2 regions of the Virgibacillus proomii genome follow, and region 1 is predicted to be linked to the other one. Evidence: predicted binding sites of a transcription regulator. Region 1 holds the regulator's gene; the other holds the start of a gene.
What was found. Region 1 encodes Rex, which represses fermentation and respiration genes when NADH is low (regulators of the CRP and FNR family bind a similar motif). Its sites were predicted from a motif close to TTGTGAAATATTTCACAA; they were not measured.

Region 1 (16,583 bases):
CTCCAGTAAGGAGAGGCGACCCTGGATATGGCAGTCATTTAGATAGAGATGGCGACGGAGTAGCTTGTGAATAAATTCTAACTCCCTAGTCGCTAAAAATTCGGTGCGTTTACACGCACCTTCTCTTAAACCCTCCAATCGAACGTACATTCTAAAAAAAGAAATTTCGAGTACACCCTATTCAAGAACTGAAGATATGCTTTTAAACATTAAACATCCCAATCAACTTAATATCATGAATATCTCTGAAAGAAAAAAGACGAGTGAAGTATTGGGGATTTAAGAGTAAAGCAATTCATCTGTTCCAGCTTTCCCTATAAACTTATTATGTAATGATAGAAAAATTGTTTAATTTTTAGCGCAATTGCTGAATAACAAAATCAAATTACCCTTTTCCCGTTATTTCTCGAACTCCAATAAAAAATCGTCCTTCTCCTTTATTTCCAACATCTTAAACCTTTTTTTAATTCTTACATTCCGTAACTTAGTTTCCCAAAAATCATCCCTTTTAAGAAGATTTACGTCGTTTAAAGAGGATATGGGAAACGTTTAAGAAAAAAGATGGTAATTTCTATGCATTTGCATAGATTACATAAATTCAAAATGGGAAGGGGGAGTTTGCATGCGAACTACTGAATTTGTGCTAGGTCTAATTGGCGGTATTTTTGGTTTTATTGGTGCAATCTTAGCATTATTCATCGGCGGTGTAGACGCTGCCTTTAGCGATACTGGTACAAGTGACGTAATTGGTCTAGGTTGGGCAGCTTTTATATTTTCTGCATTAGCCATCGTGGGTTCAGTTGTAGTCAAATCAAAGGCTAAAGTCGGAGGCGTATTATTACTGATCTCAGCAATAGGCGGTCTAATAAGTATTTCTATGTTCTATTTGATTTCGGCAATCTTGATAGGCATTGCTGGACTAATGGGCGTTTTTAAAAAAGATAACGAAAAGAAAAAGGCTGCATAATTAGGGGGATAATTATTATGAAAAAGTTAATAGGCTTATCTTTTGCTGTATTATTAACTTTTATGCTAGCAGCATGTGGCGAAGCAGAAGTAAAAAAGGCAGATGCAGATAATAAGGCAGAAGAAGCTGGCGAAAATAAAGCAGAAAAAAAGAGCAAAGAAAAGCCTGAAACTCAAGAGCTTGCTATTGGTGATACAGTAGAGTTTGATGGCATAAAAATAACATTAAACGAAGCAAGAATTGAGTCTGGTGGCGAATTCGATCAACCTCAAGAAGAACAATTTGTTGTAGTAAATCTCACAGCAGAAAATAATACTGATAAAGAACAAGTAATGTCATCAATAATGAATGTAGAATTAAAAGATGCTGAAGGTTATTCTTATTCAACTACAATATTAACTGAAGGCACTAAGGGACAGTTTGATGGATCCATTGAGCCAGGCGGAAAACTTAAGGGAGAAATCCCATTTGATGTACCAAAATCAGGTAACTATGAATTACATTTTTCTGATCCGTTCAAATCTGGTAAAGCGATCTGGAAAATTCCATCTGATCAATTAAGTCAATAATCTTCTAAAGGTGTACAAATATATTGTGCACCTTTTCTTTACACCCTAAACCGAACGTACACTCCAAAAGAGTGATTTATGGATACCTATTCAAGAAATGAAGAATTCATTGAAGTTATACTTTTTTAAGAGGCTATGGATACCCTTATATCTAAAGGGATATCATAACCAGAATAATTGGTTATGATAATATACAAAATAACGAAAAAATCTATTATCTCTATTTTTAGACATACTCATATTTAATGATGACTGCAGCTGGCATTTACTAGGTTACATTTAATGAAAAGAGTTGGACATGAAGATATAGAACTACTTGTGAATCTGTACATATGTAACAGATAAAAAATGAAAAAGGATATTCAACCGAAAAGATGTCTATTCTTTTCTGTAAGATTCTCCTTCAAAATCACCTGACTAACACTTCAAGCCTTGCTATATCAAGGTTTATGGGTGCATGAATTACATCATGTCGTCCATAATTGATATTGTTTCTCCGCATTACTTCATTTCTTTTAAATGCACTTTAACTATTGTTTTTCGTCGAATTTCATTTTATTATTTTTTTTTAAAAAAATATCCTTTAAAGGCTATGCTAATCAAAGTTTTTAACTAACTTAAAGAGTCTAATATTAACTTATGTCCAAAATACATAATATACTAAATAGTGATATTTAAATTGCAACATCATGGTAACTTACCTCGGTTACTTTTTCATTTAATAGACGAAGCCCTAGTCCATTTTCTGTATCCCAAGTACAATTAAATGTAATTCCGATATGTCGAGCTTCAAAAATATCCGCATATGGAACAACAATTCCATCTAAACTTATCATTTTTAACATTTGATTAGTTGTTTCAACTAATGGGTAATTTTCATTTAATTCAATATCATAGCCTAGTTCATGTCGCTTTTGTTTGTAATATTCCAAGATGGAATCCAATAGGCTTTGTTGTAAATCATACCAATTTTCACCAATAATTGGTATGCAGTATATTGGCCTTCATCAAACTGCCATCCTCTTCACCATCTATTAGTAAATCTATTTCTGTTTCATTTCTAAAGAAATCAATAGTTATGACTCTTGACCAACCATAATCATACACAAGTTCACCAAAAATTGAATCGTTTATAGTCATTTTATAATCTCCTCTCTTTGTTTACTTTTTAGTACATATTTTTAACGGTTTAAAAAAATAGAAATTAGTCATATAAGGCGTTCTATGTTTTTTTCACTCTGCTTTATAATATAGTATATTTGTCCCCCTACATCTGGCGGCAGGATTTAAAATCAGTGTGGTGTGGATTGAAGGTCAGAAGTATTACCTTATATACCTTATTTCATAGGAAATTTACAATTAAAAATCTGCAAATAAGTAGAGTTTCAATTGTATAAAACACTCTTAATAGCTTCGTTGATCATTTCTTGAAAACTATTATATTCCTCCACTATATCCCCACTTGGCTTATCGAGTTCAAGGAATACATTATTGTCTATATCTAGGCAATACCATGAAATATTTGAATCTCCAAAAAACAAATAATTACTTTCCCACTCACTTTCTTGCCAAATTTCATTTGCCCCAATAAAGCCATTATTTTCATCATCAAGATTTGCATTATAGATAACAAGCCCATTAAATTCTAATCCATTTACTATTTTTAATAAATCTTCGTATTCTCTTATAGATACATTTCCATTCACGTTTATTGCAATCCATTCTTTTATAGTTTGAATATTTTTATCGCTCGCAGGAAACATAATTGACTTTCCATCTTGGTTTTTAATTTTTTCAATCTCAACTAATAAATCTAAAATCATGCTCTCACCTCTATTTTTTAGTAGTAGGATATATAAATCCTTCGGGAAGTGGCCAATTTATATTAATTGAATCTCCGACTTTCAAACCTTTAGTTAAATCCCTTTGTGAATTAGTTAAAACTTTATGATATGGGTCATTTTTAATTAAAATTAAATTTTCAAAATCATTTGTGCCTCCATCATCTAAAGGCAGTTTATGATGAACCTGATATCCATCTGGTACTAACCCATTTTTTAAATTTTTGATATCGGTTTCCGTTAAACCGGCATCAAATAGTTGTTTGACTTTTTTCTCATCATTCACTAAATCTTGTAAAAAGTTTTTTCTCACAGAACTATTAAATTTATTTCTTAATTGTTTAAATTCTTGTCGATCACGTTTAGTATAGGTTATTTCTTTTTCCATGATATTCTTTAATAAAACTTCTTTTCCTTTTAACCTACCTACGTGCTCAGTACCTTTACGTGTACCCTTAACCTCAACCTCTTTTTGCGAGCTTCCCCCGCCATTCTTTAAAGAAAACATATGCGGGCGAATTTCACCAAGAGGCTTTGAGCCAACCCCAATCATCGGAATTGTAGAATATCCTGTCGAAAGTTGCTCTCGATAGAACACAGGCATTCTCACCTTAGATAGTGCTACTTTACCTGCATTTACCTTCTCTTGAAAATATCTTTTACTGTATGGTTTCCCGCCAGTCAGCTTTGGCAATTTTCCCCCGCTTCCTAATTTAGAAACCCCTTTTACTCCTTTGACAGACAAAGCGCTTGGAATTAAAGAGGGCAGGGCAGCACCGGTTACATACATAATTCCTTCTTGTTCAATTGTATCGGTAAAAGACTGTGCAGCGGATTCCGCCACACGTATAGGGTCTTGTAAAAGTTGTATCATAGCTTGCTTATAATTATCAACCGTTTGATCTGCTTTTTCCTTTAACCAAGCTGGTTCAATGGAATCAGGAATAATACCTGATGTTCCAACAACACCTACATCCATCGCAACCGTTACTAACCCTTCAACTAACCCAGCTATGCTATGTGCCAACCCTTTTACGAGATTGTCCACACCTTTGTTTATACTATCGGCAATATCCTGTACTCCTTCAAAGAAGTTCGTATATTTCTTCTTTACATTTCCAGCTAAATCATTATAAGCGTCATCAACATTTTCAAACCGTTTTATCTTTGTGTTATACAGCTCCCACAAGTCATCCATGTTGTTTTGAAGTTTTGTTATTGTTGATCGAATGCTTTCCTGGATTCGTTCCATATTCCTTCTATTACTCTCGCTTGCATCCTTTTCCGAATCGGTTGGATCTTCCAACAAGCTCGAAAAAGATGAAGGTGTCTGATAACTTCGGTTCAATGCCTTAAGCACGTTTCTTTCCATGCCCTTGTCTATTTGCTTGAGATTCGCCCATATATCATTTCTGTCTACCCGCATCATCTGGTTTCTGGAAATAGGAGATATGTAAGCCGTCGTGTCTTGTACATAGTTTTCAAATAATGACAACAAGTCATTAATTTGTGTTTCGTATTTTTCGATTTTATCCCTAGAAGTATCAATATTTTGATCCCATGCCTCGACACTTTTTCCCTTGTTGGTTTGAATAAATGTAGAAACCTTATCCAGGGAATCATTCATTTTTACCAGAGCATGCTTGTATGTATGTAGTTCTCTTATAATATCATCCAATACCCCATAATTGATTTGTAAGTCCCGCTTCACGAACCATCCCCCTCATAATTAGCTCTTTCCCTTCACCCCTTTAATGCTAGAATTATATGCTGTTTTCTAATTTTTCAATCACTAGAACGTTTAGTTGCTTCTGTTTAAAGAGCATTTATCTCTATATAAATCATAATGTTAAATTCATCCATTCACCATGCATCATTTTTCCCAGTTTTAAATGAATATTTTTAACTACGTAAATTTTAGATAGATCTTTTATCCTAAAAATAATCTTGAATAATGCTACCTTTTTGTAACTCATTTCGATTATGGTCATAGGGAGGTGGTTTTGTTGTGGAAAGAATAATGCCAGGGCAGTTGACTGGGTTATTTGACCTGCTGAGGATATGGATGGGTACGTAATCCTAAAAAGGCAATAATAATAAAACGACATTTGATTTATTCAAACTAATAAAGAAGTTGTTTAAATAAGCTTAGCCCTCCATAAATAGAGGGCTTCTTTTCTTATTTATACTATAATATTAAAAATAAAACCGTTAAGTTGATGATTTAATATATTTAACATTAGGATAAATTAAATGGCGATAATCTATGAATAAGGGTGTTCAATAATTATTCGTATATTCATAGATTGCGATTATTTTTATACTAACGGTATAATATCATTAAAAAGTTTTGTTATATAATCAATGAACATTTCCTCATCTTATAATCTATTTGTTTAGTTATTTTTAAGAAGATCTCCTTTTATAGTTTAATAAATTTATTTTCCCGTATATCTACTTGTAGCCATTAATTTACCGTTAACAATTCTTACCATTACTCCATTAGCTACCTTTTTTCTCAAGTCTCTACTCACTTTAGATCTAATATCAGAAAGATTTAGATAAGCATGATAACGTCCTTTTTCATTATTAATTAAATCCATTTCCTTATCAATTCCAGAAGAAGTTGCTTCATGAGCATTAGTCCAAACCTGAGCTCTGGTTACTCTATCCATAACAGGACCATTAAATTTTTGAACAATTCTAGCGTTCCAAAAAGCATGTCTAAAAGCATCACCGTTGCCTTGATATAATTGAGATTTACCATAATATTTTTCAGATTCTTTTTTAGCCTCAAGTGCTGCATCTGTATACTTTACAAATTCAGTTGGATGTTTTTTAGCAAGCTTTTTTTCAGCAGAATTTAAGTTTTTATATCCAGGAATATAAGCCGACAATCCATATCTAGGCTGCTTTTCTTTATTTATACTTTCCTTTATCAATTTAGCTACGAATTCTTAGCCTCATGTTCTGTGTATGTATCCATATCTGGATTATTTTCAATCTTATCATTTATTTTGGTTAACATTTCTGGAGTGGTTTTAGTAATTTCTTTATCTGTTAAATATTCTTTACTCTCTTTTTCTACTTCATTGACGTCGATATTTTTTACTTTTTCTGGGATGTTAGAAAAATAGGAGTCCATAACATTTTCATAGTTGTATGGTTTAAGATCTTCTGAGGTTGTGGAAGCCGATGCGGGTGATGACACAAAAATAGTAGTTGCTAAAATAACGCTTAATAAAACTAATCTTTTCTTCACAGCAAGATCCCCCTTAATATTGATATTTTTTTACTGTTATGTATAATTAACATACAATTTAATATAAACAATTTAAAATAATGTATTTTTTTACAAATAAAAGGGTTTACTATGACTAATAAACGAAAGATTAGTATTTTTTTAAGTTTGCATATATTATTTTACATTTTAGCATACATTGGGTTATTTCTTTTTATTATTTATTTTCACCTAACCTATAGTTTCTTAAATATGCTTTTCGTTTTATTTCCCTTTGTTTTGGTGGTATGTTGGGTTTTATTTTTACTAAAAAAGTCAAATCATAATAATAATAGAAAAAAAATAATTAAACGTATTCTTATCATGAGCATATTTCTACCTTTTTTCTGTATTCTTTTATTAGGAATTAATCATTATAATTCTCAATTTAATACAGAAAAATGGTTAAATAAACCTAATGATAGAGTGTATATGATAGATGACTTTCTAGAAGATTATAAATTAAAAGGAATGACAAAGGGAGAAATATACTCATTACTTGGGAAACCTGAAAACGAGAATGATAAGGAATTGGAATATTATCTTGGTTCAGAACAGGGGTTAATCCGTATAGATAGTGAAGTACTAGTCATTTACCTAAACAAAAAAGAAATTGTTATTAATTACGAATTAAAAACAGGTTAACCTATAGATTTGGATTCATTTTTGTTGGATCTAGTCAATATTTTGGAATCGACTAATTTCATCATTGTTTTTTATAAAAATCTCAATCTGGACAAACTAAAAAGATAGGAAGCTTATAACTTTCGAATCCCACCTTGGGAGCTCCTCAGCTAAGAGAGGGACGCTTATTTTATTTAACCTGCAATTTCTGTCCAACGTAAGTTTTATTTGGATTAGAAAGGTTATTCCACTTTTGAATTTGTTTCTGGGTGCTGCCATATTTAACAGCTAATTCACTAACCGTGTCACCACTTTTAACAGTTTGGTATCTTTTACTGGATTTTTTGGAGGTCTGTACATTCCATCAGGCAAAGATATTTCTGAAGCATTTTTTGGTAACTTCTTGGTTCAAAATATAAACCATCGGTAACAACGAATAAAATGAAAAAGGACGCTTTCGCAAAAGTAAGAACTTTATACGAAGACGCCCTTTCAAACTTAATTTCTTAAAAATTGTTATTTTTATGTTATTTTTTAGGGTTTTGAACGGTTGCATATCCGCTTAAGATGTTGTTATATCAACATTCTTGAGTGGATTTATTACATCATGCCGCCCATTCCACCCATGCCGCCCATGTCAGGCATTCCGCCGCCAGCAGCATTTTCTTCTGGTTTGTCAGCTACTACTGCTTCAGTTGTTAGGAACATAGCTGCTACAGATGCAGCGTTTTGCAATGCAGAACGAGTAACTTTTGTTGGGTCAACAATACCTGTCTCAACCATGTCTACCCATTCATTTGTAGCTGCATTATATCCAACACCTACTTTTTCACCTTTTAGGCGTTCAACGATAAGTGAACCTTCAAGACCAGCATTTTGTGCAATTTGGCGAACTGGTTCTTCCATAGCACGTAGTACAATATTTGCACCAGTAGCTTCATCACCTTCTAATTGAAGTTCACTTACTTTATGGTAGATATTCATAAATGCAGTACCACCACCGGCAACAATACCTTCTTCTACTGCTGCACGAGTAGCGTTTAATGCATCTTCAATACGTAGTTTACGTTCTTTTAATTCTGTTTCAGTTGCTGCACCAACTTTAATTACTGCTACTCCGCCAGCCAATTTAGCTAGACGCTCTTGTAGTTTTTCTTTATCAAAATCAGAAGTAGTTTCTTCAATTTGTGAGCGAATTTGTGCAACACGTCCAGAAATATCTTCAGGTTTTCCTGCACCTTCAACAATCGTTGTATCTTCTTTTGTAACGACTACTTTAGCAGCACGACCTAATTGATCCATTGTAGCACTCTTCAAGTCTAAACCAAGATCTTCTGTAATTACCTCTCCGCCAGTAAGTGTAGCAATGTCTTCAAGCATTGCTTTACGACGATCACCAAATCCAGGAGCTTTTACTGCTACTGCATTAAATGTTCCACGAAGTTTGTTCACAACTAATGTTGCTAATGCTTCACCTTCAACATCTTCAGCAATCAATAGAAGTGGTTTACCTTGCTGAACTACTTGTTCTAGTATTGGCAACACTTCTTGGATATTGCTGATCTTTTTATCTGTAATTAGAATATAAGGATCTTCTAGCACTGCTTCCATTTTATCTTGATCCGTTACCATGTATGGAGAAGCGTATCCGCGATCAAACTGCATCCCTTCTACTACTTCAAGCTCTGTATTGAATCCTTTTGACTCTTCAACGGTAATAACTCCATCTTTACCGACACGTTCCATAGCTTCAGAAATTAGATTTCCAACTTCCGCATCATCTGAAGAAACAGCAGCTACTTGAGCAATGGATTCTTTGCTTTCAATTGACTTAGAAATTGCTTTTAGTTCTTTAACTGCTACTTCTACAGCTTTTTCAATACCACGACGAACGCCTACTGGATTTGCTCCAGAAGCAACGTTTTTAAGGCCTTCACTAATCATGGATTGAGCTAATACTGTTGCTGTTGTAGTACCGTCCCCAGCAACATCATTTGTTTTGGAAGCAACTTCTGAAACAAGCTGAGCTCCCATATTTTCAAAATGATCTTCTAGCTCAATTTCTTTAGCAATTGTAACACCATCATTTGTAATTAGTGGTGAACCAAATTTTTTCTCTAATACAACGTTACGTCCCTTTGGTCCTAATGTTACTTTTACAGCATCCGCTAATGTATCAACACCACGTAGCATTGCTCTGCGTGCTTCTTCACTAAATTTAATTTCTTTAGCCATCGATATATATCCTCCTTCAATTGTTTGTTTAAGTTAAGTATTTTTGTATATCTAGATTAGCTTACTACAGCCAAGATGTCGTTTTCACGAAGAATTAAGTACTCTTTGCCTTCGTATTTAACTTCTGTGCCAGCAAATTTAGAGAAAATGATACGATCTCCTTCTTTTACTTCCAAGGCAATTTTTTCCCCATTTTCTGTTACACGACCAGAACCAACTGCAACAACTTTTCCTTCTTGAGGTTTTTCTTTTGCAGAGTCTGGAAGTACGATACCGCTTGCAGTTTTCTCTTCTTGCTCGACAAGCTCGATAACAACGCGATCTCCTAGTGGTTTAATCATGTAGAAAGCCTCCTTAATTCTATTATCATTTTTGTTTTGTTAGCACTCTATTCCGTCGAGTGCTAATTCCACTTAATATGATAAATAATTATTGGAAAAAATGCAAGCATGAAAGCATATTTTTTTATTTATTTTAAGCATTTTTTTAAACAAGAGTTAATCAAGCCAGAGTTCTAAGATATAATCGTCCTTGAAAAACCGTGATGTATCGCTGTTGTCGTTTTCCTTATCCTTTCTTCCTGAATGAATTGGACATTTAGATTATGTATCCTCTCACGGACCTTTAAAATACGAAAACCATTAGAAAAGGAAAAATTGGCATCTTTAAAAGGATTATAAATTCTACTTGAATCGCCTTAACGTTAGCACTAAAGTTTGATCCAGTCTAACGTAAGATGAAAATCGATATCTATTTTTGATGAACTGTTAAACGTTCTCTTTAAAAATCTATTGATAAAATCATTCTATTATATGACATGAAGGATTTATGATAAAATAAAATGTACAAATTCATTTTATCGTTAATAGACTAATTTATTCAAACATAAACTATTGGGGGATGCTATGAATGCTGAATGGCACCCAACTGATGCAGCTTGATTAAGATGTGTTTAATAATACACGTATTACAATCGTTTTTTTAAACTTATGCCGTTATCAAAACTACACATCTTCTTTACATTAAAACTTACCTGTTCTGTTTAATATTGCTACGATTTTATCGCTTGTTATCTTTGAACAAATTCATTTATTTATAGAAGATCAAAGACCAAAACATATAGTTACTTATGTGAAAACATATAATTTTTACAACGTTGAAATCAATCTGTACAAAAAATTTTATACTTTGGATAACGTACAGGAAAAAGGAGTCGTTTTATTTTGCCAAAAAGATATTGGTGGGTCATTATCAGTTATATCCTTATGCAATTTTCCGGAGTTGTTTTCGCCCCGATATTGTATAAATTATTTCCTGTTACTAAAGTGGAAGCTGTAAGCTATTGGTCCATAATTAGTTTTATATTAGGGGTTATTATTGTACTGCTCTTGATGAAGCCTGATATTAAAGAAGGTCTTCATCAGCGTGACCGTTTTTCTAAAACGCAGCTGATTCTCTGGACAATTTTAGGAGTGTTTATGGCTTTCTTCGCTCAATTCTTAGCCAATTTCATTCAAATAATGGTATTTGGAATTAAACCAGGATCGGAAAACACCCAAGCGATCATGGACATTACAAGAGCGACACCGTTATTTATGATTATTCCAATTTTTGCAGCACCAATATTGGAAGAAATTATTTTTCGAAAAATCATCTTTGGTACATTATATAAGCGAACAAATTTCTTAATTGCAGCAATCTTATCAGCAGTGATTTTTGGATTTATCCACCGTGAACCTCAACATATTTTGGTATATGCTTCTATGGGCTTAGTATTCGCTTATCTATATGTAGAGACAAAACGTATCATAGTGCCAATTATTGCTCACATGGCTATGAACGCTTTTGTTGTTATCTCACAATACAATATGGATCCTGCAGAAATTGAACGACAATTAAATAAGTTGCAGACCATCCTACATTTATAAAGCGATTATATATACTTTTTTTAAGTAATTCTACTTGACATTCCAACATTACCAAGCAAAACGTTCTTTATTTCATCGTTATTAAGCTTTATGTTGATAAACAAAGATGAAAAGGTGTAGATGTTTTTACTAAATATAGCTTTAGCACCTTTCTTATCCACTAGCACTCAATATTTTAGAAAGCTATCTTTTTTCTTATACGATAAAGTGAAACTTCATTTCGTGGAACACGGAATGTTAGTACCACAAGGGTATGACCTAAAGGCCCTTGAACCAATCGGGCATTTAGGTGCCGTTTTCTCCCACTTACACCCTTTGCACGAACTCAAGCTCTTGAAGTGGGAGTCTTACGGCACCTTACATACGGTATAAGCCTAAAGTTTTATACTTTCCTATAGTGTAAGAAACAGCTTGATTCTTTTAAATACGAACAATATGGTTAAACCTATTATCATGTTTTCTTTTGGAAAGGGTTATGACAAAATCATATCGATAAATGTTTTTATTTTTGGAGGCTTTAACATGAAAATTTCACCCAAAACAATGGGGATTATTTATTTTATAATGGGCATATTCTTTACCTATATTGCTATTTTAAGTGTAGAAGAAACAGTTTGGAATATCACAACCATTGTACTAGCAATTTTTGCGACGCTTGAAATAGGAGTCACTATTCGTCTGTTGTCCATTCATTTTCGCTATAAAAATAAGAAGAAGGAATAGCGGTTAACAGCTCTATTCTTTCTTCTTATTTTTTCCTATATTTACTACAAGGAAAATCAATTCGTATGTAGTAAGAACAAAAGTTCAGGGGCGCGGTTAGCGACCCGTACAAACGGCAGATCTTCTAAAACAAATATAAATTCCTTCCTAGATAATAAAACATTATAACGATTAATAACTGCATATCTATTTAGCATGACTATTCTAGTTTATCGTCAACTAATTAGATTTTCTCCATTATCTTCAAGAATAAATAACTTTATTTTGCTTCCTCATCTTCTTCTGTCACTAATGGATAATGCTTTAAGAAATACACAAGTGCTTGCAGCTCTACTGCTAAATCAATATGGTGAACACGAATATGCTTAGGTACCGTAATTCGTGCAGGAGTAAAATTCAAAATACCCTCGATACCATGTTCTACTAAACGTTCTGTCATTCCTTGAGCTTCACCTGCTGGGATCGTAAGAATGGCAACATGAATATCTCCTAATTTATGCTCTAATTCATCGATGTGGTATACTGGAACATCGCTAATCGTCTTACCAACTTTTTCAGGGTCACTATCAAAAGCCATTTTGATTTTAATATTATTATTTTTCATAAAGTTATAATGTAAAAAAGCAGTACCCAAATTACCAACACCAATCAGGGCTACTTCCGTTACTTCATCTTGATCTAGAGTTTTACGAAAAAATTCAAGTAAGTATTCTACGTTATATCCATATCCTTTTTTGCCCAATGCACCGAAATAAGAGAAGTCTCTCCGGATTGTGGCCGAATCAACTTTTACTGCATCACTAAGCTCCTTAGAAGACACACGCTTCTTTCCTTGGTGGTTTAAATTATTAATAAATCGATAATACAGGGGCAATCGTTTTGCAGTTGCTTGAGGTATTTTGTTTTGTTCCATCATTCTTTTTCTTCTCCTTTTCGTTAGATTTGTATAATCTTTCACTTTAAAATAAAGCATCTTCATACAAATGTAAAAGAAACTATTTTTTAGGAATTACTCTATTATGTATCGCTTACATAATAATGTAATTCTTTTACAAACTAAATTTCTTACTTAAAACAGGACGGTTTATTCAGAGTCCTATACTTTTACTTGTGTTTCGTATGCTAAAGAATAAAAATACGAAATGAATCTTCATTCATTTTAAGCCTGCACGCTTAATAAAGCATTTGGTATACAAGAAGTTTTTACCCCCCTCTAGTAATAGAATACCATAATTGCTCACTCTACTATGTTCTCTATTTAAGCAAATTTTCACAATAGAAGTCTCTTTCGATATTACCATGAAAGTATCTTCTGTTAATCGAGACGGACGTAATCAAGTTCCACCTGCATCACGCTGTGGTAATTTTGTTCTTCCTTCTACTTTCTGCTTTATCATTTGTAAGATAAAAAAATCTCACAAAATAAAATTTAAGTCATACATACTAGATCCATATTTCTATTCTAGCAGAAAACTGGAAATAAGTCGTGACCTAGTTCACAATTATATTGATTATATTTAGTAAAGTAAGATACACTAGGGGAGATGAGGTGAACATTATATGATATTAATGCAAATAAATGGGCTTTATAAATCTTTTGGTGCTGATGAAATTTTATCAAATATAAAACTAGAAGTAAAAGACAATGATCGAATTGCAATTGTAGGCAGAAACGGTTCTGGTAAATCGACATTGCTGAAAATCATGGCTGGAGAATTGAGCTATGATCAAGGCGAATTAATCATGCCAAAAGGTTTAACAATTGGTTATTTATCACAGCACGTGGGGATAGAATCGGAAAAAACGATTTGGCAAGAGATGCTTGATGTATTTTCTGAATTACGTAAGCAAGAAGCTGAACTAAGGAAGCTGGAAAAGCAGATGCAACAAGCTGGAAACCAAACAGAAGAAGCCTATCAAAAGTTATTACATGAATATGATCATCTTCAACATACATTTGAACAAAATGGTGGTTATACTTACGAAGCAGAAATGAAATCTGTGTTAACAGGGTTGGCATTTGATAAATTTGATTATGACACTCCAATCCAGACATTAAGTGGTGGACAGAAAACACGTCTTTCGCTAGGAAAACTACTGCTAAAAAAGCCGAAATTACTCATTTTGGACGAGCCAACAAACCATTTAGATATTGAGACATTAAACTGGCTGGAAAACTACTTAATTGGCTACCCTGGTGCCGTTGTAGTGGTATCACATGATCGTTATTTTCTGGATAAAACCGTATCCATCGTTTATGAAATAGCACGTCACCAAACTAAGCGCTATATTGGTACGTATAGTAAATACTTAGAACAAAAGGCGCTTGATTTTGAAAGAGAATTAAAAGAATATGAAAAGCAACAGACAGAAATTAAAAAAATGGAAGAATTTATTCAGCGAAATATTGTGCGCGCTTCTACCACAAAGCGTGCTCAGAGTAGACGTAAACAGTTAGAAAAAATGGAGAAGCTGAATCGTCCCCTTGGAGATGAGGCCTCTGCTGCTTTTTCATTTCAAATTAATCGGCGCAGTGGAAATGATGTGCTGAAAGTAAACGAGCTTGCCTTTTGCTACCCAGGTGAACAGGAATACTTATTTCAACACGTCCATTTACAAATAAATCGAGGCGAGCGAATTGCTCTTGTTGGACCAAACGGGGTAGGAAAGACGACGCTTTTAAAAATAATTATTGGTAAACTTAAAGCTAGTCAAGGTAGCGTTCAGCTAGGTACAAACGTTCAAATCGGTTATTACGATCAAGAACAGGCAGACTTACATTCCACCAAGACAGTGCTGATGGAACTATGGGATGATTACCCAACGATGAACGAAAAAGATATACGTACTGTATTGGGAAACTTTCTTTTTTCAGGGGATGATGTGTTAAAGCCTGTGCAAGCACTAAGTGGTGGGGAAAAGGCACGATTGGCATTAGCTAAATTAATGTTGCAAAAAGCAAATCTATTGATCTTAGACGAACCAACAAACCATTTAGATATTGATAGTAAGGAAGTGCTGGAAGCGGCATTAATGGATTTCCCGGGAAGTATTTTATTTGTTTCTCATGATCGATACTTCATAAATAAAATTGCTGACCAAGTTGCCGAGTTACAAAAACACAAAACCACTGTCTATTTGGGAGACTATGATTATTATTTAGAAAAAAAAGCAGAAGAAGCAGAAATAAAACGTCTGGAGAAGATACAGCAACAAGTTGTGCTAAAAGAAAAACCTGTAAAAGAAACGAAGCGTAACTATGAGCGGGATAAGCAAATTCAACGAGAACAGCGAAAAAAAAGAAGACGAATTGCAGCACTGGAAGAAAAAATTGAAGCACTTGAAATAGAAATTAAACAATTAGAAAAGAGCATGGAAAGTCCTGAAATTTATCAAGATCATGAAAAAGCATTGGAGTTATCCAATGAGACGAACAAGCGAAAGCAAACAGTAGAACAGCTCATGGAGGAATGGGCTGAACTGCAAGAATAAATTAAAAATCTATCTATAATGAAATAAAGTAGGATTGATATTATAAATTGTACCGCATTGGGATGTCTACGCCCACATTGTTCTATTTAACTAAATAATTGATAGTTTTAAACATAACATTTACGTTTGCACACCAATTAAAACTCCATTAATTTTCTATTTAATGAAAGTATAGTTACTTTAGACCTTGTTTTAGCATATCCTAAATAATCTCGGTAATATTCTGCCATTTTAAACTTCAACTAAGTCCAAAGTATGATAACTTTGGGCTAGCTCCGCATTCCAATAAAAATGCTCCCATATAAGTAAGCGAGCTATTATATAACCTGCTTACCTAAAAGGGAGCATTACACTTTATCCACAAGGTTTATTTAAATAAATAGTCATTTTGTATCGAGTTTTCAACAGCAATTCGATATATGATTCCTAATCCTAGCATCGTGGACAACACCGAGCTTCCGCCATAACTTATTAACAATAATGGAATGCCTGTAACCGGCATAATTCCTAATGCCATTCCAATATTTTGAAATACATGAATAAGCATTAAGCTCATATAACCAAAACAAACATATGCCGCAAAGGTTGAGTGCTTATAAATAGATAAACCAAGCATGACTAGTTTATACAACAGTATAAAATAAAGAAAAACAACAAAAGCACTACCAACAAAGCCAAAGCTTTCCCCGATAATGGCAAAGATAAAATCGGTTTGGGCCTCTGGAAAGGATACTTGCTGATTTCCTATTCCTTTTCCAAATAATTGCCCGGAACCTAACGCCATAAAAGCCTGTTCAAAATGCCATTTTGCATCACTGGTTTGCTGCGCTGGATCAAACCAGGTCATAATTCGGTCAATTTGATAAGCATTACTTTTACCGACAATTTCCTTTGCTAAATCCGGAAATTTTACGATAAACGTCA
Region 2 (16,583 bases), on a different contig from region 1:
TTTAAATGACAAGTTCATTTTTATAAAAAATGTATTGAGATTACAATTAGTAACGCCAGGTATACCTGGTGTTCTTCATCCATATATTATTAATTCAAGGAAGGTGAGAACGTTATGCCTAGTGGAAAGCATGAAATCGAGATGAATGTTCCTATTAGTGACGTGTGGGAGTTCGTTAGCGATATGAATCGATGGGCTCCATTAATCCCCGGATATATTGACCATGAAATTTTAAATGAAAGAGAATCAACCTGGACATTTAAGGGAGACCTTGGAATCGTTCACAAAAAAGTTCAGTTAAAAGTTATTATTACCGAATGGCAAGAGCCTAACAAAGTAACCTTTGATCTCATTGGTTTAAGTGAAAAATTTACTGGAGGCGGATCCTTCTATGCAAAAACGATTAGCGATAGAAAAACCAACATGACTGGTCATTTAAATATAAAGGCTAGTGGCATGCTCGGATCTGTTATAAATCCCGTTTTAAAATCGTTTGTCCCTAAAATGACTAAGGAGTTGACAGAAGCCGTTGCAGATAAATTAACAGAAATTTACTCCACTTCGTAACTTGATTGGTGCATTCCCTCATTTTTTATTTGTCTCTTTAAGTTTATCATTTCTTATCGTATATGTAGAACAAAAACTAGAAGTGCGCTTGTTTAGTAACGTATAACGGCAAAATTCTGAAACGTACAGTGAAACTTCATTCAAGGAGTGCTTTTTTCCTTGAAAAAATTGCGAAGTATCGCTGACTTAGCTTTTCTGTCCTTGAAAAGAAAAACACTTTTCTGCGTGCGATGTCTATTCAAGTAGCTTTCCTGTTCTGTCGACCCGAAACGAATCGAGGATTTAGAAGCCGTTTTTCTCATTACGTTCACAAAAAGATAAGTAAATTATAGAAATGAGAAAAGTACGCTCCTTATACTCAGGATAAAGAAAACGTGCCTCTAAAACAGGGAAATGCCGACGCCTGAGTGGAAAGTTCGCTTTTTAGTCGACCTTCCTTTCGATTCGAACTCATGTTGGCTATCGCAGGAAGAAAATCAGAGTTTGGTTACAGCTTGAGCGTTCAAGCTAGACGATGCTGCTTTTCAAAAAATATCCACCATAAAAATTTCGTTTCCTTAACAGTAAAAAACGGATTTCTCTAGTTTAGAGAAATCCGTTTTTTACTCATCACTTATGCCTATTAGCTATTAATATATTGGCGAATATGCTCACTTACCCCAGCTAATTTTATTTTTGCTGGATCCGCCTCTGTATCTAACTGTACTGTTGATCCATCTTTAGGTAAAATCATCTCAAAGATTTTTTCATATTCCGCTACAGTTACTTCTATTCTTGAAGCTAACATTTCTTCATGTTGTTTTTGATTTAAATGAGCTTGATAGTTTGGCTGTAATATACCGGTGAAGAACTCTCCTACAGCTCCAGAACCATAGCTGAATAAACCAATTCTTGCTCCTTCTTCTAAATCCTTCTGATGCTCAAGTAAAGATATAAAGCTTAAATATAAGGAGCCAGTATAAATATTACCTACATTTTTATTATACATTTTACTGTATTCCAAGTTTTTTAACAAACGCTCTTTATCCGCTTCTGTTCCCTCATCATAAATCGTTCGCAGGGCCTTTAATCCCATCTTTGTATATGGAAGATGGTAACAAATAGCGGCAAAATCTTTTATTGATAAGCCTGTAGAAGTTTTAAATGTCTGCCAAATTTCTTCAAAGAAAGAAAGATATTTTTCATTCGACAGCTTGCCATTAACTAAGGCATATTCGGAATATACAGGCCGCCAAAAGTCCATCACCTCGCCGGTCATGAAGGCACTTTTATCCTCAAGCTTCATGATACGGGGATCTCTACTAATTACTAGCGCAACTGCGCCTGCCCCTTGTGTTGCTTCACCGCCAGTTCTTAAACCATATCTAGCGATATCAGAGGCTAGAACTAGTACTTTGCTGTCTGGATTTAATGCAATATGACCTTTTGCCATTTGAATACCTGCTGTTGCTCCATAACAAGCCTGCTTCACTTCAATTGTTCTTACATTCGGCTTAAGTTCTAATAGGTGGTGAATATATATTCCGGCAGCTTTGGAGTTATCCACACCTGTCTCCGTTCCAAATATAACAAAATCAATATTCTTCTTATCGGCATCATCCAGAATATTTAATGCTGCATTAGCAGCCAATGTCACAGAGTCCTGTGTAATTGGTGCAATTGCCATTTTTTCTTGACCAATACCTATCGTATATTTTTCTGGATCTACATTTCTTGCTTTTGCCAGTTTATTCATATCTACATATAAATGTGGAACATAAAAACCAATTTTATCAATTCCTATTTTCATAATATACTCCTTTGCTTACACTAATAGTTTAGTTTTTGCTTCATATTTAAGTGACTGAATTCACAATTAAATTCTTACATCGATCAACATATAAATAATAATACAATCCGAAGCCAAACACAATTATGGCGCTTCCAAAAGATAAATTCTATCTTTCTTTATCAAGCTTTTAATAGGTGAAGTGAGGGGGATTTTGTAGAATTAATTTAATGCCTAGACGATGCTTACCACAATTTCATTTCTATATAAGAGAAGAAGCAAGCGGTCGAGCAGTTGTACATGGTTTGCATACCTTTCTTCTACAGCTACTTACGTTTTTGTTCTTCATACTTTATAAGACCTTGTCTCCTTAATTTACAGGGAGGACATTCTCCACATCCGCTTCCTTTAATTCCATTATAACAAGTCAATGTTCTTCAAGAACTTTTAACCACTTCTGGCACTCTTTTTTCGTTTCAAGTTCAAAGCCACGTTCTAACTCACTAAACACCTTACGACCTTTAATTTCTAAATCAGGAATAATGCTTAAATCTTCTATTGTTTTACATGATTTTATAAGTGATCTTTTTTCTTTGTAATTCTGTTCTTTGTAATTCTGTTCTTTATAATTCTGTCTATATCATTTAAAGCCATTTTAACATTCTTCAATGTGTACCTATTTTTATTCAGTAAAGCTTTTGTTTACATAAATGATTGGATTATCTGTTAGAGAGGGATCTGTTATTAGTAGGCCTATTCTAGTATAATTTAATACTTTTTCAATAGATTTAATTTTTGATTCTCTCTGTTAAGGATAACACACTTCCTCTACCACATTACAATAATAGCTAACTAAACTTTACCTATTTTGAATCATTAGAAAAACTTGGCTTGTTGCCAAGCCTTTAGCGAGGTCTAGTTTTTCTTATACGATAAACCCTAAAATTTTATACTTTCCTATAGTGGAATAAACGCTAGAAGCGCTCGGTCAGCGGCATACAAAGGGCAGAGAGCTTCTGATAAGAGAAAGTGAAGCTTCATTCCGTGGAACGCTTTTTCCAACGAATGTTAGTCGCAGGATATGACCTGAACCAATCGGGTGTTCAAGTGCCGTTATCTGCACCGAGACTTTCTTTTTTATCTATAACTAGTCTAACGGCATCTTTGGAGCGGGATAAAATTGACTATTTTTCTATTAAACCTAAATGAAATGCGGTTATAGCGGTAAACTAATTTTTAGGTCAGAACATCTGCGTATACATTAGCATCCATTACATTTTGGTTATAGTAATATTGATTTTTGTTAATATTAAGAAAATATCAGCTGTGTAACATTTCCACAGCTGATTGCTCAAATCGTTCTATATTGTTAAACCTTCTGAATTTTAATAATGAATATCTCCTTTTTCCTTCATGACGCTTAAATTCCTAGACATTCATGCAAATGCCGCAACTATTAGAGAGTTTAAATAGACGTCTATTTATTACCTTATGGAACACGTACCTATATAATCATCGGTATTTTTCCCTTCTTTCTCATTTTCATAAAAAAGATAGATATTTATTGCATAAGATTAGGTAAAATCGTTACTAATTGTGGGAAAATAATTAACAAGAATATACAGATTATCATTCCGACAATCATTGGAACTGCTCCTTTAAAAATAGTTTGTATCGGTATATGGTTGGCAACCCCCTTAATAACAAAAATACTTATTCCTAAAGGAGGTGTCAATGAACCAATATTAATTGCCATGACCATAATAATTCCAAACCATACCCCATTAAATCCCAACTCTATTATAATCGGATAAATAATTGGAATAGTAAGTACAATTAGCGATAAACCTTCTATAAAGCAGCCTAATAAAAACAATGCAAATAAAATAACAATCAGAACAACAGACGAATTTAGTTCCAAGTTTCCTACCATTTGTGTCAACGCTACCGGAAGCCTACTAATTGTTATGAACTGACTAAATATAGTAGCTCCAATGAGAATTAAAAAAATATAAGCAGTTAATTTTACCGATTCGTTAAATGATAGCTTTAATCGATTCCAGTTTAGCCTTTTGGAAATGAATGAAAAAAACATCGCTCCAATTGCCCCTACACCAGCAGCTTCGGTCGGAGTGAAGATACCTAAATAAATTCCTCCTATACTGATGATAAACAAAGCTAAAAACGGCCAAACACTTTTTAATGTATGGAACTTCTCCATTACAGTTGACTGCTCCACTTTTGCAGGGGCTAAAGAAGGATCTTTACGTACAAGAATAGCAACAATAATCATAAAAATAACAACTTGAATGATCCCCGGAATAATCCCTGCGATTAATAATTCTCCAATTGGCTCTCTCGTTTGAATGCCATATAAAATTAGGATTACGCTTGGAGGAATTAAAATCCCCAATGTTCCACCCGCTGCTACACAAGCAGTAGACAAGCTTGGTTTATAATTATATTTTTCCATTTCAGGTAGCGTTATTTTGGACACCGTTGCCGTAGTAGCATTCAAAGAGCCAGAAATAGCTGAAAAAATAGCTGCAGTACCAATGGTTGCCATCGCTAATCCGCCTCTCAAATGGCCAATCCAACTATCTACGGCACGATATAAATCCTTTCCCATACCAGTATAAGATAAAATCATACCCATTAAAATAAATAACGGAATGACACTTAGAGAGTATGAGCTAGCTGTATCAAAAGGGGTCCTCCCTAGTTGAAAAAATGCGACATCCCAACCCCGAATCAAGGATGTTCCGGCTAGACCTACTAATATAAGAGAAACACCTACTGGAATTTTCATTAAAAACAAAATGATTAAGGCAAGAATGCCTATTGTACCTACCATTTCAGGACTCATCGTTACGAACCACCTTTTTCCAGTAGTAAAAAACATGTAAACATGCAGTCAAAGCAAATAACCCTAATCCAATTGAAGCTAAGAATACAATTGGATATAAAGGAATATTTAAATCCCCTGTTACTGTATTTGTTCTATAAAGACGCAATGCATATGTAGCGGTACTCCAAGTAATAATGACCATTAACATCGCTATGATCAAATTAATTGAAAAGGAAAATAATAATTGTACACGTTTTGAAAATTGCTCTACTACAAAATCTATCGTAATATGTTCTTCCTTTATATGTGTATAAGCGAAACTCAAAAAGATGACCAATGCTAGTCCAATCTCTGTGAAATCAACCGTCCCTGTAATGGGTTGTTTAAATATCCATCTTCCTAAAACATCTAAAGTAATAAGACCAGCCATGGCTAACAAGATAGCTTGTGCTATAACATGTGAGAGCTTATTTAATTTATTAATTAGTCTCTCCATTTACATCACTTCTTTCTCTCCTTTAAGTCATCTCTTAACTCCAATGCCCGGTTGTAAATTTTCTGTCCGGGAAACCCTTTTTTCTCCATATCATTGATCCAAGTTTGAGAGATGGAATCTAATGCCCGCTCCCATTCAACTCCCATTTGTTCATTTATCTCAATTATCTCCGTACCATTATCTTCTGCTAATTTTCTCCCTTTTTCTCCATCAACATCAAAAACACTCCCACTCTTTATGGACGTTTCCAGATCCGTAGCCCCATTGATAATTTCTTTTTCTTCATTCGACAAATGTTCATATGTATTCTTATTCATAACCGCAAAAAATGGTGTAGTTGAAAAATTTCCTACTGTAATATAAGTAGCTACCTCATATAAGTTATAATTATAAAGCGCCTCTAAAGGAACCATTGCTCCATCAATGACACCACGTTCCATTGACTCATAAACATCTCCCATTGGCATCGACACTGGCACAGCTCCCAATACCTCTAAAATGTCGTTTGCTAATGGTGAGGGAGAACGAATACGTAAACCCTTTAAATCCTCTGGTGATTGAATGGGATGCTCCTTTGTGATTAGTTGTGCTGGGTCAGCAGTAAATAAATAAAGTGGTATCGTATCACTGTGTTCTGCTTGAATACTCGGAAATTCTTGATATAAATGTTCCAGGATTTCTGAACCATGAGCCGCTGTCTCAGCCAAAAATGGCAGTTCTAAAATCGATACTAAGGGGAATCTACCAGGGGAATATCCGTGTACACTTAATGCAATATCCACCTCCCCTGTAACAGTCATATCATACTGAGAACCTGCTTCTCCCAATGCATTGGCAGGATATATATCATATGTAATAACTCCATTTGATTTTTCTTCTATTTCACTACCTATTTCTTGAAACACTTCTGTCTGAATCGGATGATTACCTGGCAAAAAGTGCGAAATGATGAAATGATGTTCTGATCCAGTTGAAGCTATTCCTTGTGAGCATGACGTAAGTAACAACATGAAACATATAGCTATAAAATAACTTAATCGACGTGACATCCTTCTCCCTCCATTAATAAATTTATCTTTATAAAGTGAATCTTCAATCAGTAGAGATTTTTCCTTTATCCTCCACTTATCCTCTCAGGTTTCATCTCTAGCATGGAAGAGCAGAACTTACTACAAGTTACATGGGGGATAATTAAAACACGAAGCACCCACAAAGAAAACGTTTACATAATATATAATATTATGTACGATTTCATTTACAATTTCAATAAATTATTAGAATAATTCGATAAATTGGAGATAGTACATCCGTATTAATTTCATTTTTTTAGATGTTCATGATAACTTTATACTTTCGTGCGATTTACAAGGTTTGAGAAAACCCCTAAATGATTTATGAAAATTAACATCATTTAGGAGCTTTCAATACTTGTGCTTCCTATAAATATTTTTACTGCTCGCTCCGGTCAATGGACTCATTTGAGCACATCTGTTACTTAATCGCAAGCTTTACCGCTAATCGAGCTTATGGCTCCTTTTAGCATACGAAATCCTAAAAAAATACCCGATCTTGTACAAAATTGCTCTGGTCTTTAAATGCATCTCTAGTATTTAATTTATGCATTCGAGCAACTTTTTCAATTATTTCAAAGTCAGCTCTTTTCCTCAATAACTCAATTAATTGCTCATGTTCCTCAATGGAAGCTAAGGCACGCTTTGGATGAAAAGCAGAACCTGCTCTGCGAATCGAGTCAAGCTTTATCCATAACCGACGAATTTCATCAACTAAAAATGTATTCTTACAATGTGCATAAATCAACTCGTGAAAGGCACGATTTAATCTTCCAAAATTTTGGAAGTTGAATTCATCGATAGCCTCCTTCATTTGGTTATTTTTTTCCGATAGTTCTGCCAGCTTTTCTTTGGTAATGCCGTGTTGACTGCTTAAAGCTGTCCCATATCCTTCCATGACTGCTAAAACAGACATTGTATTAAAATACTCATCTTTATTAATTGGAGTAACTATTGGTCCTATATTATTTTGATATTCAATTAAGCCTTCTGCCTCAAGTTGGCGAACTGCTTCACGAATTGGAATTGCACTAGTAAATAACTCTTTCACCAATTGGTTAATTACAATACGTTGTCCAGGTGCATAATAGCCTTCAATAATACGCGACTTCATATAATCATAAGCTCTTTGTTTTTTTGTAATCGATTGATTTTCCATAGTGGATATATCATATACTATATAATATATGATTGTCAAAACCGATTGTATAAGCTTCTTCACTTGTATTCTAGTCAAATAACATTGCTTATTACAACGTAAGGTCATATGCTCAGAAGATTTCTTGAGATTGAAACGTTTTTCGTATAATCTAACATGGCAGATATTTCTCTTAATTGCTTGATTCGATTGACTGGACTCTCTTATTTTATTAGTTTTTATAACGCTCATGAATATTATTTAGTTTATACGTAGGTGAGGTGAATTCATAAAGTTCTAGTGATAACGCAAAATAACGTCTCTTATAGATCGAAGAAAAATGGCGCTTCAGAGCAAAAAATACCTCATCACATAATTGTTTTTTTGCTTCCACTGACCTACCCTTCCCTAATTTTAAGGTTACATGAACAAAAGCGTCATCTGCTGTTCCATCTGCTACGAGATAATTATTTAATTCAATTGCTCTGGACCTAAGTCCACCAATTGGAATGATATCTTGATGAATAAGTAATGTGGCATTTACTGTTTTTAGCAACTCAGGAATATTTGCCGCTTCTTTAATATTATCGGTATATTCAATAATTAAATGAGGCATCAGTGCTCCTCCCTTTTAGATTTGTTACTTTTGAAATGACTCCTCACCGACAATTGTATTAACTAATTGCCCTATTCCTTCTATTTCTGTAACCACTTCATCACCAACAAGCGTGTTTACTGATCCTTTTGGTGTTCCTGTTAAAATAATATCATTCGGATATAATGTCATAAACTCACTTAAATATTCAATTAATTCCGGAATACTTAAAAGCATATCAGCCGTTGTTCCTTCTTGTGTTACCTTTCCATTGACGTATGTACGCAATGTTAAATTCATAGGATCTTTCATATCTTCTTTATCAATAAGCCATGGACCGATTGGCGTGCAGCTGTCCCGATTCTTTACACGAAGATTCGGCCGATAATAGTTTTCTAAGTAATCACGAATCGCATAGTCATTTGCGATTGTATATCCTTTAACATACTGATAGGCATCTTCTCTTTTCACTTGCTTGGCCTGTTTGCCAATCACGACAGCTAACTCACACTCATAATGCATAAAAGTAGCGTCATCAGGGCGCATCGTTTTCCCATTATGTCCAATCAATGTATTCGGACCTTTAAAAAAGATAAGCGGCTCTTTTTGAACAGCTGAAAAAGATAATTCCTTGGCGTGATCTGCGTAATTTAACCCTAATGTGAAGATGGTATTTGGCACGACTGGTGGTAGCCAAACAACCTCTTCTTCTCCAACTACCCTCCCATCCTGAAGCTTGACTCCAGTAGCTGTTACAATCGCTTCATGCAAAAGCCCTTGATAAGCAACTCGTGCATACTTCATGTTATTCCTCCTTCCCAACCTACTTTAGATGTTAGCTTATTTTCTAGCTTTCCTATATGTTCAATTTCTATTTGCACCAGATCATTTACTTTAGCTAGTGGTGGATCTTCGGGAATACCAACTAGTAAAACATCTCCTTTTGCCAAAGTCATAAATTCTGTAACGTTTGCAAGCAATTTTTCTATTGGACGAAGCAGATTACACGTATTATTTTCCTGCTTCACTTCTCCATTAATTTTTACGCATATGCGTAATGCATTCGGATTAGCAACTGCTTCCTTCCTAATTACCCATGGGCCGATCGGACAAAATCCATCACGTGATTTTTCTTTAATTGCCGGTCGATACACATTAGTATGTGGTATACTTACATCATTTACAATCGTATATCCCTCTATAAAAGAAAACGCTTCTGTTTCTTTTACGTTTGTTGCCGTTTTTCCAATAACAATTCCTAAAGCTGCCCCTATTTCTAGTTCTGTTATGCCTTCAGGTAATGAAATGGCTGCTCCATATGAGGAAAAGGTATTCCTTGGTTTTATATATAAGATGGGCGCATTTGGCGGTGCATGGTATGGGGCTTGCGACATAGACGGTTCTAACTGTTTATACGCCTTTCGATAGTTTAATAATGTGCCGTAAACTGTACCGGAAACAGGAATATCAAATCTGACTTCTTCCATGTTATATAATTTTCCATCTATTGAAATTTTTTCATCACGCAGGCTTAGCTTTACTTCTTGATAAGGCTTAATTCCACATAGTTTAGCCCGAGCAGTTTGCACCTTATATCATCCCTTCTTTATATTTTCAAATGATTTAAAAATATTCGTGTGCAGGGTCCGTTTAACCATTTGACAACTACTCAACTCCATATGAACTTCTAAGCTTGAAATGTCACACCGTTTTAACATATTAGAAAAACTTGGCTTGTCGCCAAGTCTTTAGCGAAAGCTGTAGTTTTTCTTATACTCTAGACCCTAAAATAAACTTAAGCAATATCCTGACAAATAATGCTACTACGATATTGCTTAAGAGTCAAAAAATTCTATTGCCAAACAGCTAATTATGCACATTGTAACAGTTTTTCGTATTCTACTAATGTTTCTCGTATTTCCTGTTGTAACTTCTCTGAAGGTAAATCCATTGGCAGACGGAGTACGGGTTCAATTTTCCCCATCATTCCTAGCGCTGCTTTCACTGGAGCTGGGTTGGTATCTTTAAAAAGTACATCATTTAATTTCATTAATTCAAAATGGAGATCTTGCGCCAGTTTTACATTGCCTTCCTCCCAGGCATTATGCAATTCAGCAACCTTTTTTGGCTCTACATTAGAAGTTGCACTGATAGACCCCGCACCTCCAATGGCAAGCATTGGATAACAGAGCAGTTCAATTCCAGAAAACAACAAAAAGTCTCGACCACAGTTAAGCAAGACACGATTTACATGTTCAAAGTCTTTATTAGACTCTTTTACACCAACGATATTTGGGCAATCTTCATTTAATCTAGCTAATGTTTCCACTTCCAGATTGACTGCAGTTCTCCCAGGTATATTATAAACAATAATTGGAATATCAACGGAGTCTGCAACTGTCTTAAAATGCTTATATAATGCCTGCTGATTCGGCTTATTATAGTATGGAACGATAACCATAGCTGCATCTGCGCCCATTTCCTGCGCCTTCTTTGTTAAATACATCGTCTCCTCATGATTCGTTGAACCTGTCCCTGGCGCAAAAGGCACTCGTCCATTAATTACTTTTTTGGCATTTTCCATAACGTTTACCCGCTCTTCTATGCTTAACGAGCTTGGTTCTCCGGATGTTCCTGTTACAGAAATTGCATGAGTACCATTTTCCAACTGATACTCAATTAACTCCGCCTGTTTTTCATAATCGACTTCATAATTTGCCTTAAAAGGGGTAATCAACGGGGTCATTGAGCCCCGTAATCGCTGTTTAATTTCAGTAAAATTTTTACTCAAGTTAACCATCCTTTCTATCTACCTATTTTTCAAAAGTGAAGCTTCATTCAAGGAATGCTTTTCTCCTTGAATGTTAGTACCGCAAGGCTATGACCTAAAGGCCTTCTGAACGAATCGGGCATTTAGGTGCCGTTTATCCCACTTTAACTTTTCTTCGTATTCTCTATAATTCGTGAAGCGAGGTTTACGGCAACCTACATGCGGGATAAACACTTCTTCATGCTTAAGATAGCTTGTTGAATCTCTCAATGAATAAGGTATTATGACTAAGTTCACCTTTATAACAAAACAGCAATTGCACCTGAATCTCTCTCCCAAAACCATGTTTTTTTAGTATGTTAAATAACAAATTGCGGCTTACTTTTCTTTAATACAGGTTCATGCAACGGTATTTTTTGACCTGAATGGATATCTAATACTATTGATGCCTCATCAAACCAGCTATCTGGCGCTTCATGTCCCCAAAATGTCTGACGCATTGGATCATCTAACTCCCATTTAATGGGTTTAAAATCCGGGTCACTAGTTAAATAGTCTCCATTGTATAATTCAATTCGATGGCCATCTGGATCTCTTACATACAAGAATAACGCATTTGACAACCCGTGCCGTCCTGGCCCTCTTTCAATATTTCGCCCATAACCAAGTGCAGCTAGAACATCACAACCATCTATTAAACTCATTGGATCTCTTAACCAGAAGCCAATATGATGTAACTGTGGTCCAGACCCATTCATAAAAGCGATGTCGTGTACCGAAGGCTTCCGATGCAACCATGCGGCCCATATTTTTTCATTTTCATCGACGGTATACTCAGAACAAGCGAAGCCTAGTTCATCTATATAGTAGTTAGAAGCTTCTTCGACATTTGCCACCATACAATTAAAATGATCAATACGCTGTACTTTAGCTCCCTTATATAATTCATAGCGCTGAAGTAAACGATCAACTGTCTCCATTTCCGCATAAAATTCAAGTGGTAAACCTGCCTTATCTTGAATACGAAGAGCGCGTCCAACTGCTTTTTGGGTACCTTTTTTAAGCCATTTCACATTTTTCCCTTGTTGAAGAAAGAGTTTTTCCAAATCATCAAGATTCTCGTCGGCAATGACCTTATAGCTAATTACTTCAACCGCTGCCTCCATACGCTTTTTTAACCACAAACTATGATGGTTATGCTCCTCTAGCCCGCGCAGGAAAATATTTTCATCATCTGCTTCCGTCACAATAAAGCCCAACGCCTCATAAAATGCCCTTGATCTATCTAAGTCAGTAACATGTAAAACAGCGCGTCCTGAACGGATGATATTAAATATCATGAAAACCTCCTCCTCTATTTCCCAAACTGCGGAATATAATGGTCCTTTAATGCAACATGAATAATTTGGGTTTCTGTGTAAAACTCAAAGGCATAATGCCCACCTTCACGGCCTATTCCACTATGTTTCGCTCCGCCAAACGGGGTTCTTAAATCCCTTACATTTTGTGAATTGACCCATAGCATTCCAGATTCTATTGCTTGGGCAACACGATGTCCTCGCTGAATGTCCTTTGTCCATACATAGCCTGCTAAACCATAACGGACATCATTTGCTAATTCAATTACTTCTTCTTCATCCGTAAACGTCATAGCTGCAATTACCGGGCCAAAAATTTCTTCTTGAACGACTCGCATATCATTTCTTGCATGCAAAAGTAATGTTGGTGCAATGAAGTTCCCATTACCAGGTGGAATATTACCGCTAATCACCTCACATCCTTCCTCTTCTGCAAGCTTGAGATAGTTTTTTACATTTGTATAATGTTCCTTATGAATCAACGGACCGACTAGTGTATCGCTTTCTAACGGATCACCAACTTTAATATTGACAATTCGTTGTTTTAACTTTTCGATAAAAGGTTCCGCAACCGTTTCATGAATATATAAACGGGAATTAGCTGTACAGCGCTCCCCATTAAATGAGAAAATCCCCCATGTACAAGCATCCAATGCTCGTTCTATGTCCGCATCCTCAAATACAATAATTGGTGATTTACCACCAAGTTCCATAGAGAACCTTTTTAACCAATCAGCACCATTTTTTATAATTTCCGAACCGGTTTTCGTTTCGCCCGTGAATGAAATAAGCGCTACATCTGGATGAGCAACGAGCGATGCACCCGCTGTTTCCCCATAACCATGTACGACATTAAACACCCCGTTTGGTAAACCAGCTTTATCAATAATTTCAGCTAGTCGATTGGCGGTAAGCGGTGACCATTCCGCTGGTTTAAGTACGACTGTGTTTCCGGTTGCAAGTGCTGGTGCAAGTTTCCACGTCTCTAGCATAAATGGAGCATTCCAAGGAGTGATCAACCCTGCTACTCCTACAGGCTTATGAATGGTATAGTTTAAAAATTCATCATCAACCTGATAAGCTTCACCAACCATACGTGTAGCTACCATTTCTGCATAAAAGCGAAAGTTATAAGCAGCTCTACTGACCATTTTCTTCGTTTGACTAATTGGTAATCCGGTATCAAACGACTCCAAGGGAGCAATTTCATCAATATGTTCATCAATGAGGTCAGCAATTTTATAAATATAAGCTAACCGATCTTTTACTTTTAGCTTGCCCCACTCCCCTTTAAATGCATTTTTTGCAGCATGAACTGCTTTATCTATATCTGCTTGCTCTCCCATCGCTACCTTGTTGATCGTTTCATTGGTAAATGGACTGCTATTTTCAAATACTCTGTTATGCTCAGCATCAACAAATTGTCCATCTATATAAAGCTGTATATCTTTTACTTGTTGCTTCATTTTCGTATGTTGATCTGCAAGTTGTTTTGCCATGCTATCCGCTCCTTTTTTATATATAAAATCATATATCATTCAGATGATAGAAAGATCCGTTATACATATTCAGCTGGTTGATACTTCCCATACTTTCCACCATAAAATGTTAACGGGTTGCCCTCGGTTAACAAAGCATCAACTACGCTTCCAATAAAAAGTGTGTGATCACCTACCACATACGTTCGATCTACTTCACAAACAACGGATGCAAGCGATCCCTGAATAATAGGAACATCGTAAAACATTGCAAAAGGAATTTCATCGTATTTTTTTGCCTGACCAGCAAAGTGCATAGAAATATCTTGCTGTAAATCTGATAGTACATTAACTGCAAATTTACCCGAACAGTTGATTTTGTTTAGCATATTTGCCCGATTATCAATGGAAACCGTGATCAATTTCGGGTCTAGTGAAACCGACATAAACGCATTCGCTGTCATTCCATGAACTTCTTTATTTGCATTTGTCGTAATCACTGTCACTCCAGTAGCAAACCGCCCCATAGCATTGCGAAAAGCTCTACTTTCCATGTCTATACCCTCCTTTTTATCTACTTTTGAGAAGCTTCATGATCATTTTGTTATCTTTACTTTCTATACTTTTAATAAGAAGGTATTCGAAAATCAGTAAAATGACGCAGCAAAGTCTCGAAATTCTGCTTTTTATCCTTCCGTATAAGACAATAATGACAGGTGATTAAGCTCCTTTCCTTCTATCAGTAATCTTCTTTTAAAACTAAAGTGTTAACGTATCGATTTTTTGGCTGCTTAAAAACTCTCGCACTTGGGCTTTATATGTTTCTTTATCATATTTATCAAAATAAGCCATTCCCATTTTAATAGGATCACCAAAGAAGTAATATTCATAATGTGTCTGTCTTGCGCCAAATGCACTCATCGTTAAATCCCATGCTAAACGAAAAATTTGTACACGTTCGTATCCTTCCACATTCTTCCCTTGCATGGCACGGTGCAAAATGGGGCCAATCTCTTCATTTTCAAAGTCTTTATAGGTTGGAATTCCCATTAATCCTGAAGCTCCGAGGATCCTAACAATTTCAGCCATTCTTGGATATACACGTGGAAACCAGTTTCTAGCAGCATCTAACGCAGTAAAGTCAGGAGTCATCATCCCCCACTTATCTATTTTGGCATTATGCTCTGCGCGAAACAGATGAGACTTCATCGTCTCCAATGTCAGCATAATTTCGGTTCCTTTATCCTTTACATGTTGAAAGCCATCAATTCCAATGGAATCCATCAGTGTGAGTACGACACCAAGTAAAAATTCTGTTTTGGCGATATCTTTTACTACCACTTGATGTGTCATATGAACGACGGCATTGGTTTCTATAAAAGCCCGATTACAAATGGACGAATTTTCCAATACAAAGATTCGATCCCATGGAACTAACACATGATCAAATGCTACAATCGCATCCCCTTCTTCAAAAGAAGCGCTTAATGGATGATCATATTTATTACTGCCAAATATAAAAGCTTCCCGACTTAAAAACCTTAATCCCGGTGTATTATTCGGCAAGGCAAATGCTAAGGAAAAGGGATCGTCAAGCTCTCCAGATTTTTTGACAGTTGAAGGAAATACTAAAATCTCATCTGTGATGGCTCCCTGTGTTGCAAGTAGCCGAATCCCATCAACAATGACACCATTATCGTTCTTTTCCACAACATGCAAGGCGACATTCGCATCTTTTTGTTCCGCCTGAATTTTCGCCCGGTTTACTTGTGGATGAATTAGTGTATGAGTTAAACTAATATCATTTTCTCTAGCAAATTCCGCGTAGTTTCTCGCATTTTCTGCAAACATCGGATCTCCTTCAGCAAAAAATTCACTAGCCTGCCCCATCGCCATCACATCTGCATTCAAGTAATCAGGAGATCTGCCCATTAATCCTTTTGTAAAACATTGCCAATCCATAATCGCTTCCCGGCGTTCTATCAAATCTTCAACCGTTGACGGAACCATAAATGTTTTTCCGATTGGATCACCGGTTGTTGGTGACGTATATAACATTTTCTCTGGTTTTTCATACTGCATATCATATAATCTTGCCATGGATTGAATCACATTTTTAAAAGCTGGATGTTCTGTCACATCATCAACACGTTCTCCATGAATATAAACATTATTTTTTGCTTTCTTTAAACGATCAATATATTGTTGCCCTGTTTTAGCCGGCATATATTTCCCTCCCTCATTTATTTCGTAAGCGCTAACAACAACATCCTTCGCATACGTTATATTTGGTATTATTCCCTCCCTATTATCTGAATAATACTTTTAATTTGAATAATACCATAATTATTACTATATTAATAATATCTATTTCATTAATAATCGATATGAAAATTATATACTTTTAACTTAGATATATTGCTATCATATATAAATCTACAAAAAAGCTTTCAAAAACAGGAGGTATGGAATGAATTTAAGGCAATTGCGTTACT

Region 2: BN1066_RS14495 (hydroxymethylglutaryl-CoA synthase) is a predicted target of Rex. The motif match lies at 2,405-2,422, and genes of this name have one in related genera.

Annotation. Positions count from the first base shown of each region.
Region 1 is NZ_FUFN01000009.1:444,765-461,347, forward strand. It holds gene BN1066_RS04780 (excalibur calcium-binding domain-containing protein) at 1-74, shown strand, start outside; gene BN1066_RS04785 (DUF4064 domain-containing protein) at 623-967, shown strand; gene BN1066_RS04790 (DUF4352 domain-containing protein) at 985-1,536, shown strand; partial or broken gene BN1066_RS04795 (DUF6985 domain-containing protein) at 2,211-2,676, opposite strand; gene BN1066_RS04800 (YrhA family protein) at 2,922-3,359, opposite strand; gene BN1066_RS04805 (HNH endonuclease signature motif containing protein) at 3,370-5,088, opposite strand; gene BN1066_RS20610 (DUF6973 domain-containing protein) at 5,816-6,319, opposite strand; gene BN1066_RS04815 (hypothetical protein) at 6,325-6,639, opposite strand; gene BN1066_RS19760 (hypothetical protein) at 6,982-7,302, shown strand; gene groL (chaperonin GroEL) at 7,882-9,516, opposite strand; gene groES (co-chaperone GroES) at 9,573-9,857, opposite strand; gene BN1066_RS04840 (CPBP family intramembrane glutamic endopeptidase) at 10,740-11,444, shown strand; gene BN1066_RS04845 (YdiK family protein) at 11,967-12,167, shown strand; gene BN1066_RS04850 (redox-sensing transcriptional repressor Rex) at 12,427-13,080, opposite strand; gene BN1066_RS04855 (ABC-F family ATP-binding cassette domain-containing protein) at 13,728-15,659, shown strand; gene BN1066_RS04860 (FtsW/RodA/SpoVE family cell cycle protein) at 16,027-16,583, opposite strand, start outside.
Region 2 is NZ_FUFN01000010.1:1,492,379-1,508,961, reverse strand. It holds gene BN1066_RS14500 (SRPBCC family protein) at 115-567, shown strand; gene BN1066_RS14495 (hydroxymethylglutaryl-CoA synthase) at 1,190-2,356, opposite strand; partial or broken gene BN1066_RS14490 (7-cyano-7-deazaguanine synthase) at 2,662-2,772, opposite strand; gene BN1066_RS14485 (TRAP transporter large permease) at 3,897-5,201, opposite strand; gene BN1066_RS14480 (TRAP transporter small permease) at 5,191-5,679, opposite strand; gene BN1066_RS14475 (TRAP transporter substrate-binding protein) at 5,685-6,728, opposite strand; gene BN1066_RS14470 (GntR family transcriptional regulator) at 7,231-7,908, opposite strand; gene BN1066_RS14465 (5-carboxymethyl-2-hydroxymuconate Delta-isomerase) at 8,120-8,503, opposite strand; gene BN1066_RS14460 (fumarylacetoacetate hydrolase family protein) at 8,528-9,286, opposite strand; gene BN1066_RS14455 (fumarylacetoacetate hydrolase family protein) at 9,283-10,071, opposite strand; gene hpaI (2,4-dihydroxyhept-2-ene-1,7-dioic acid aldolase) at 10,353-11,228, opposite strand; gene hpaD (3,4-dihydroxyphenylacetate 2,3-dioxygenase) at 11,612-12,592, opposite strand; gene hpaE (5-carboxymethyl-2-hydroxymuconate semialdehyde dehydrogenase) at 12,607-14,109, opposite strand; gene BN1066_RS14435 (flavin reductase family protein) at 14,169-14,642, opposite strand; gene hpaB (4-hydroxyphenylacetate 3-monooxygenase, oxygenase component) at 14,848-16,314, opposite strand; gene BN1066_RS14425 (LysR family transcriptional regulator) at 16,559-16,583, shown strand, end outside.